4 regions of the Alteromonas alvinellae genome follow, and region 1 is predicted to be linked to each of the others. Evidence: predicted binding sites of a transcription regulator. Region 1 holds the regulator's gene; each other region holds the start of a gene.
The links. Region 1 encodes sigma-54, which starts transcription at its own class of promoters, with help from an activator protein. Its sites were predicted from a motif close to GTTGGCACGNNNNTNGNNT; they were not measured.
Positions count from the first base shown of each region.

Region 2: a site for sigma-54 is predicted at 684-702, ahead of ACX5KA_RS19760 (DUF2726 domain-containing protein). Genes of this name have one in related genera too.
Region 3: a site for sigma-54 is predicted at 1,411-1,429, ahead of glnA (glutamate--ammonia ligase). Genes of this name have one in related genera too.
Region 4: a site for sigma-54 is predicted at 902-920, ahead of fliE (flagellar hook-basal body complex protein FliE). Genes of this name have one in related genera too.

Region 1 is NZ_CACSIH010000203.1:53,869-56,077, forward strand. Features, by position in the region: gene hpf (ribosome hibernation promoting factor) at 1-164, opposite strand, end outside; gene ACX5KA_RS14815 (RNA polymerase factor sigma-54) at 195-1,676, opposite strand; gene lptB (LPS export ABC transporter ATP-binding protein) at 1,750-2,209, opposite strand, start outside.
Region 2 is NZ_CACSIH010000257.1:13,264-15,472, reverse strand. Features, by position in the region: gene ACX5KA_RS19765 (hypothetical protein) at 224-646, shown strand; gene ACX5KA_RS19760 (DUF2726 domain-containing protein) at 856-1,443, shown strand; gene ACX5KA_RS19755 (5'-methylthioadenosine/adenosylhomocysteine nucleosidase) at 1,608-2,209, shown strand, end outside.
Region 3 is NZ_CACSIH010000121.1:21,512-23,720, forward strand. Features, by position in the region: gene glnA (glutamate--ammonia ligase) at 1-1,344, opposite strand, end outside; gene typA (translational GTPase TypA) at 1,802-2,209, shown strand, end outside.
Region 4 is NZ_CACSIH010000260.1:13,018-15,226, reverse strand. Features, by position in the region: gene ACX5KA_RS20380 (sigma-54-dependent transcriptional regulator) at 1-745, shown strand, start outside; gene fliE (flagellar hook-basal body complex protein FliE) at 987-1,322, shown strand; gene fliF (flagellar basal-body MS-ring/collar protein FliF) at 1,335-2,209, shown strand, end outside.

The DNA.
Region 1 (2,209 bases):
TGAACGGTCGCTTCGGCTTTTTGATTTAATTTTTCAACGTTCAGGATGACATGCACATTAGAAATGTGATCAAAGTGACGTTCAAGTTTGCTGAACTTCGTATCGACATAATTACGCAAAGAGTCGGTGATTTCGACATGATGACCAGTAAGGTTGATTTGCATATTTCGTCTTCCTTATATTATTAAGCCCGATTAAATAAGGCTTTTGCGTTGGTTCGACGGCGGGATCGACAACGATTCCCGGTACTTTGCTATTGTTCGCCGGGCAACTTTAATGCCTTGTTCGGCCAACAATGAAGCAATCTTGCTATCACTTAGCGGCTTACTAGGATTTTCCGCAGCCACTAATTTCTTGATCAATGCACGAATCGCTGTAGATGAACATTCACCACCAGACTCTGTTGCAACGTGGCTTGAGAAGAAATACTTCAATTCGAAGATTCCACGTGGCGTATGCATGTACTTTTGCGTTGTCACTCGCGAAATAGTGGATTCGTGCATATCTACCATTTCTGCGACATCATTTAGCACCATTGGTTTCATCATTTCCGGGCCGTGCTCAAAAAAGCCCATTTGCTGCTGCACAATGCAGTTTGCAACCTTCATTAAGGTTTCGTTACGAGATTCAAGGCTCTTTATGAACCACTTAGCCTCTTGCATGTGTGAGCGGATGAATTGTGAATCGCTACTATTCTTGGCACGGCGACTCATTGCAGCGTATTGTTGATTAACGCTTAATTTAGGCAGACTGTCGGGGTTCAGCTCAACCACCCAACGGCCATTTTTCTTGGTTACTGAGACATCAGGAATAACGTACTCAGGCTCTTTAGTAACTAAAGCACTACCTGGGCGAGGATTCAAGGTTTGCAGTAAACGCATTGCCTCGCGTAGCTGATCTTCTTTCAATCGGCTTTTACGCATAAGCGTACGATAGTCTTTGCTGCTCAGTAAGTCAGAGTACTCTTCAATCAGTTGCTTTGCTTCAGCAAGCCACGGTGTATCGTCTGAAAACTGACGTAACTGCACCATAAGGCATTCTTGAGGCGTTCGGGAACCTGAGCCAATGGGGTCAAACATCTGAATGCGTTTAAGTACGCACTCTATTTCGTCCATCTCTATTGGCTCTTCTAAGTCGTCGTCATTTACTGCTTCTAAAATATCCTCAAGGGTAACGGTTAGATAACCGGATTCGTCTATAGAGTCGATGATAGCAGTGGCAATTGCGCGGTCAGTGTCTGAAAAGTGAGTAAGGCGCATTTGCCAAAGAAGATGTTCTTGAATATCTTCAGTGGTTTCGCCTTGAAAGATTTGCTCGTCGTCATTAGACGGGCCTGGCGCTGGCGCAGATGAAGCTGAGTAATATTCATCCCACGTGCTATCGATAGGTAGCTCGTCGGGAAGGTCATTTTTCTCTAATGCATCACCCGCTTCTAACGTGTCACTAGACGCAGAAGCAGTGGCCTCAGAGCCGCTGTCATCGTTGTCGATATTGTTCTTTTCTAGCTGTGGCTCGTCACTGCCTTCTTCCACTTCCAATAGTGGATTTGAATCGAGTGCTTCTTGTATCTCTTGCTGGAGATCAAGCGTAGAAAGCTGCAGCAGTTTAATTGCCTGCTGAAGCTGTGGTGTCATGGTAAGTTGTTGGCTAAATTTTAGCTGTAAAGATGGTTTCATCTACGTCTTATTTAAATGCTCTAAATTAAATATACCAGAGCTAAACTGAAAAATGACAATTCGGTTACACTAACTATAGCCTGAATTGTTCGCCTAGGTATACATCCCTTACTTTTTGATTACTTAAAACCTGTTCCGCCGTTCCTTGCGCAATAAGCTCGCCATGACTCACAATGTACGCTTTCTCGCAAACATCCAATGTTTCGCGTACGTTATGGTCTGTGATAAGGATACCAATGCCCCTATCCCGAAGATGTTGTATTATCTTCTTTATATCATTAACTGATATTGGATCAACACCAGCAAATGGTTCGTCTAACAAAATAAATTGTGGTTTTGCGGCCAAAGCGCGTGCAATTTCAACACGACGGCGCTCGCCCCCTGACAAACTCATCCCTGTACTATTACGTATATGGTTGATATTAAATTCATCAAGTAGGGCGTCAGCTTCTTCTTCTTGCTGCTGTGAATTTAAATCTTTACGGGTTTGTAAAATAGCCATGATATTTTCATGTACCGTAAGCTTTCTAAAA
Region 2 (2,209 bases), on a different contig from region 1:
GCTGCGCTATGGAGGTGGGAATTGGAAATCATCCGCGCAGCACACAGGTATCGTATCAGCTGCCAAGCCTTACCCCGATTACATGCAGGTAGCACAAAAGCGCAAGCAACATACTAGAAACGTTGAAAGCATACGTTAATAAACCAAGGTTTAGTTGATGTACAAGAACATCCGCTCTAGTATCTGATATTCAAATAAAAAATAATTACACAAGAGCCCATATATGAAGAACTGGGATATTAAAAGACTTGCCATATATTTGCCCCTATTGTCAGGCATGAGCGGCTTATCTTTTGCTAGTTATGCTAATAGCATTTCGGTAGAAGAAGCGACTAAAAGAGCTTTTGCTGATAAACCCAGCATAGTGTCTTGTCCTTCAGAGTTTCAGCAGGTGAAAATTGCACAAGATGCTCGTCAATGCCAGGCCTTTGACGAACCATTAACATCTGTCATGGTGTATCATTCACCGGCGGCGCCAGAAGCTATGGTCAATCTCTATCAAGCGGCACACCCCGCGTTAAAAACCCACACACCGGTCAACGGGCGTACACTACTGTCCTCTCAAGACAAAACAGTGAGGGTTATCGTAAGCCCCGATAAGACAGGTTCTCAAGTCGATATTTTGGTTACGTCAAACGCTAATTAAGCTCTACTTTTTCAAAGCCAGTGTAAAACATACTCATGTTGGCATCTGGCTTGCAATTCCATCGTAAACAACACGATGACAGTGTCTGGCGTCATTTTTATGACACCAGAGAAACTAGAGGTAACAGACTAGTTTGCCAAATATAAGCTGGCACGGCCTAGAAACTCTACTGTCATTGGCTTTTATTCTTGAAATTTGCGAGGGTTACGATGGAATTGGCAATTATTCTAATGATGTTACTTATTGTCGTTGCACTAGGTGCCATAAAATTGTCAGACGGTGGAGTCGCTTTTCCTTTCAGGCGAAAACCACAGTTATTCACGCCGGTAGAACATACCTTTTTAAACCTTATCGAACAGGCCATGGGGCGTGAGTTTAGAATAGTATGCCGCGTACGTCTTAATGACCTTGTATCAGTTCGTCAATCTGCCAACAAGAAGACAGCAAGCCAAGCGCTTAGCCGTGCATCAAGCAGGCAGCTAGACTTTGTACTGGTTGATAAACAAGATATGAGCCCGGTAATGGCCATCGACTTAGTCCATAGCCAAGGTAAAGAGGGTTACAAAGCGCAAAAGGATTGGTTTGTAACAGGCGCATTAGATGCAGCCGGCCTTCCTCATGCACGAATAAAAGTAAAATCTGGCTACACCGTCGATGACATTCGCGAATGTTTGGAAAACAAACTTATTCCGTATCGTCGATTACAAAATAAAATGGCTCAATTGCCAACACACAACCCAGAGCCACCTAAGCGCCCTACTCGCCCGGTGCGCTCAAGCAGACCAGCTGCCGCCTGATAGTTAACTCACATTTCCCCTAGCCTTTGTTGCTTAACTGTTTTCTTACTCTCAAATAGTGCAACAAAGGCATTTTTCTGTCAGTTTCTTTGTTTTCCTTATACAATTACTACATTCAACAGCGTATTCACGCGTTAAATTCCCTTAACACCGTCGGTATAGTTATGAAAAAAATTGGTATTTTAGGTGCAATGGATGAAGAAGTTGCGCTACTCAAAGCGTCTCTTTGGAATGTTAAAGAAACCCAGTGGAAGCACCTTACATTTTATGAAGGCACGCTTGACGACATAGAAGTGGTGTTAGTTAAATGCGGCATTGGAAAAGTGGCAGCAGCTATCGCCACTACCGTACTTATTGAGCTATATGCACCCGATGCTGTGGTTAACACCGGCTCTGCAGGTGGCTTCGACAAGAACCTGAACATTGGTGATTTAGTGATCGCCAGTCACGTTATCCATCACGATGCTAATTTAACCCACTTTGGCTACAAACTCGGTCAATGTGCCGGTATGCCAGAAGACTTCCGTTGCGATACAACATTAATGGAAACGGCCCGAACCGCAGCTGCAGGTATTACGTCGCTTCAGTCTACAACAGGTTTAATTTGTACGGGTGATGCATTTATTGGTAGCGATGAAGCAGTAGCGGAATTACGAGAAAACTTTCCGGATATGAAAGCTGTTGAGATGGAAGGTGCAGCCATTGGCCAAACCTGCCATATGCTCGACACGCCATTTCTCGTAATTCGTTCGTTATCTGATATTGC
Region 3 (2,209 bases), on a different contig from region 1:
AGACTTAAGGTCGATGTATGCATCAATCATGTCGTCAGTCATAACGCCACCTGCTTTAAGGAAGTCGCGGTCGTTATCAAGAGCTTCAAGCGCCATTTCTAGCGAGCTTGCAACTGTTGGAATTTCAGCAGCTTCTTCTGGCGGTAGGTCGTACAAGTCTTTATCCATTGAATCACCAGGATGGATCTTGTTCTTAATACCGTCGATACCCGCCATAAGCATAGCGGTGAACGCTAGGTATGGGTTGGCTGTTGGATCAGGGAAACGTACTTCGATACGACGCGCTTTATCGCTAGTTACGTGAGGAATACGAATAGACGCAGAACGGTTACGTGCAGAGTATGCAAGCATTACCGGTGCTTCGAATCCAGGAACTAGACGCTTGTATGAGTTAGTAGAAGCGTTAGCAAACGCGTTGATTGCGCGCGCGTGCTTGATAATACCACCGATGTAGTAAAGTGCTTCTTCAGAAAGGCCTGCGTACTTGTCACCCGCGAAGATGTTTACGCCGTCTTTAGAAATAGACTGGTGGCAGTGCATACCAGAACCGTTATCGCCAACTAGAGGCTTAGGCATAAAGGTAGCAGTTTGGCCGTATGCGTGTGCAACGTTGTGAACAACATACTTATAAACTTGGATTTCGTCAGCTTTCTTAACTAGCGTGTTGAATTGGCAAGCAATTTCGTTTTGGCCAGCAGTTGCTACTTCGTGGTGGTGCGCTTCGATAACAAGGCCCATTTCTTCCATAACTAGACACATTGCTGCACGGATATCGTGCGCAGAGTCCACTGGTGGTACTGGGAAGTAACCGCCTTTAACGCCAGGGCGGTGTGCCATGTTGCCGCCTTCAAACTCTTCGCCAGAGTTCCACTTTGCTTCAGAAGAGTCAATCTTGTAGAAAGAACCCGCCATGTCAGTGTGGAAGCGTACGTCATCAAAAAGGAAAAACTCTGGCTCTGGGCCGAAGAAACATGTGTCACCGATGCCAGTTGATTTTAGGAATTCTTCTGCACGACGAGCAACTGAACGTGGGTCACGCTCATAACCTTCCATTGTAGAAGGCTCAACCACGTCACAACGGATATTTACTTGTGTCTCTTCAGCGAAAGGGTCAACTACGCAGCTGTCAGCATCTGGAAGAAGAACCATGTCTGATTCGTTGATGCCTTTCCAGCCAGCGATTGAAGAACCGTCGAACATTTTACCTTCTTCGAAAAACTCTTCATCAACAACGCTCGCAGGAATAGATACGTGTTGTTCTTTACCCTTTGTATCGGTAAAACGTAAATCTACAAACTTCGCTTCACTTTCTTTAATCAGCTCTAATGCCTTTTCTACTGACATCGTGTCCTCCAGGTTTAATGTAAAAATGCGGAATGATCAGCTTCACTCCAACAGTGGCAAAAGTGAAAGCGATTATCATGCCATTTATATGTATACCGATTTCTGTGGCATAGACGGGCATCTATCACTTCCGTTTGAATTAAATTGCATCATATTGGTGCAGTGTTGCACCAATATGGCATATTGTGCTCATTTATACGTCAATCAGCCTAGATTACTTTGTAGCGTATAGCCACCAAATATGATCAATTAGGTGTAATGGGGCTGGTTGTTTATTGAACAAGTGTTTGAAAACCAATAAAACTCGTTTCCATCAAAAAAAAGATGCGCAAACGTCGTGGTTTTTCTGTACAATCCGCGCAAATTTTTCTATCTGCATTTTTTTGCAACAAATCTAACGCATACTCCTTTCCACTGAATTGAAGTAGACGTTGATTTACACAGGCTCTATATAAGCATGAATACCACTGATATTAATAAATTGCGTAACATCGCAATCATCGCCCACGTTGACCACGGTAAGACCACCCTGGTAGACAAACTGTTACAGCAGTCTGGCACCCTTGAATCTCGAGGCGAGCAAGAAGAGCGCGTAATGGACTCGAACGACATCGAGAAAGAACGTGGCATTACCATCCTAGCTAAGAATACAGCGATTAACTGGAACGACTACCGTATCAACATCGTAGACACTCCAGGACACGCTGACTTCGGTGGTGAAGTAGAGCGTGTAATGTCGATGGCTGACTCTGTACTTCTACTTGTAGATGCGCAAGAAGGCCCGATGCCACAAACCCGTTTCGTTACGCAAAAGGCATTTGCTCAAGGTCTTAAGCCAATTGTTGTAATCAACAAAATCGACAAG
Region 4 (2,209 bases), on a different contig from region 1:
ATTTGGTTACGAAAAAGGAGCCTTTACTGGCGCAATCCAAGCTTGCCCGGGTAAATTTGAACAAGCTCAAGACGGCACCCTGTTACTTGATGAAATAACTGAGATGGATTTGGCACTGCAGGCTAAATTACTGCGCGTGTTACAAGAGCGTGAAGTAGAACGCCTTGGCGGACGGAAAACCGTCAAACTCAATGTGCGTGTCATTGCCACTAGTAACCGAGATTTAAGAAAAGCAGTAGATGCAGGCGAATTTAGAGAAGATTTATACTACCGTTTAAATGTTTTCCCTATTGAATGGCGTCCTTTGGCTCAACGTCCAGGAGATATTGTTCCGCTTGCGGAGCATCTTGTGCAGCGTCACGCCAGTTCACAAGGGCTAGGTACCATCAGGTTAAGTGCTGCAGCGCGCAATAAGTTATCCCAGTACAGTTGGCCCGGTAATGTTCGTGAGCTGGAAAATGTGGTTCAACGCGCGCTAATTCTTTGCGAAAACAATGAAATAGATGCCAGCGATCTAATGATTGACGAAGACATGTTAGCCCCGCTTGAAGGTGTACAAGAGCAGGTTGAAGATAACAAACTCGGCTCAGAGCTTCGTTATCAGGAGCACCAAATTATTCTTGATACTTTGGTGTCGTGTAATGGTAAGCGTAAGGATGTAGCAGAAAAGCTAGGTATAAGCCCTCGAACCCTTCGTTATAAACTGGCGCGCATGCGTGAAGACGGCATTGAAGTGCCCGCATAAGGTCGCTTTCTACACTTTCGGTTTCCTCGTCCTTATCCGTCGCCTCTGTTGTTAAGAAGGCGGCGGTTTTTTGTTGCTCACTCTAAGTTAAACGCCATAAATTTGGCTAACCCTCTCGATTTCGATTTATCCTCTTGATATATATGGGTTTTTAAAGTTGGCAAGCACTTTGCTAAATCCCCTTTATACATAAGTTATACGCCGATGTTCAGGCGGTCTCGAAAGTGCACTAGGAGTGGTTATGGACGTTAAAGCCAATAGTTTGTATCAAGAAATGCAGAACATGATTGGGCAAACTCGTCTTCAGGTTAATGAGCCTCAACAGCAGCCGCTTAGCGAAGTTAATAGCTCGTCAAGTGATTTCTCGATCATGCTTAAGAATGCGGTAGATGGTGTAAACGGCATGCAGCTTGAATCAAAGGATGCGCAGCAGCGTTTTGAAATGGGCGACCCTAACTTAAGCCTAGCTCAAGTTATGCTGACGAAAGAAAAGGCGGGCATTGCTTTTGAAGCCACTGTTCAAGTACGAAACAAAGTACTTGAAGCCTATAAAACAATAATGAACATGCCGGTGTAGGTGGAGTAGGTTATGGCTGAAGCTACAGGTACAAACCTTACGGTTCCTGATCAAAACCAATCAATGGACAATGAGCCGGAAAACAAATCTGGTTTTATGGACACTTTAGGTAGCGCAGATATGATGCGCCAAATGGCCCTTGTGGTTGTTTTGGTAATCTGCGTCGCCATCGCTATCTTTATTCTTATCTGGTCGCAAGAACCTGATTACCGCCCCCTTGCGAAAATGGAAACCCAAGAGCTTATTGAAACCCTCGATTATATGGATGCAAACCAAATCGACTATAAGCTTGAGGGCAATATTGTTTACGTAAGAAGTGACGAATTCCAAAATATCCGCTTAGGTATGACACGCCAAGGGTTAACTAAAACCTCGGATGCAGGTACCGATATCATCATGCAGGACATGGGGTTTGGTGTTAGCCAGCGTGTTGAAATGGAACGTCTAAAACACGCTCGCGAGCAGCAAATTGCCTCGACCATCGAAGATATCGCAAGTATTCAAAAAGCCCGAGTATTGCTGGCGATGCCAAAAGAAAATGTATTTGCGCGAAGAGAGAAGAAAGCGTCGGCAACCGTTGTGCTAACGGCTAAGCGCGGTGCCGTAATTGCCGGTGAAGAGGTTGATGCTGTTGTCGATATCGTGGCGTCTGCAGTGCAAAACATGGAGCCCTCTAAAGTAACGGTAACTGACAGCAATGGCCGCCTGCTTAATTCGGGTTCACAAGATTCAATGAGTGCCCGTGCCAGAAAAGAATATGAAATCGAACGCCAGCGCGAGCAAGAGTATCTCGAAAAAATTGACGCTATATTGATTCCAGTATTGGGTATAGGTAACTACACGGCGCAAGCTGACGTTACTATGGACTTTACTGCAATGGAACAAAC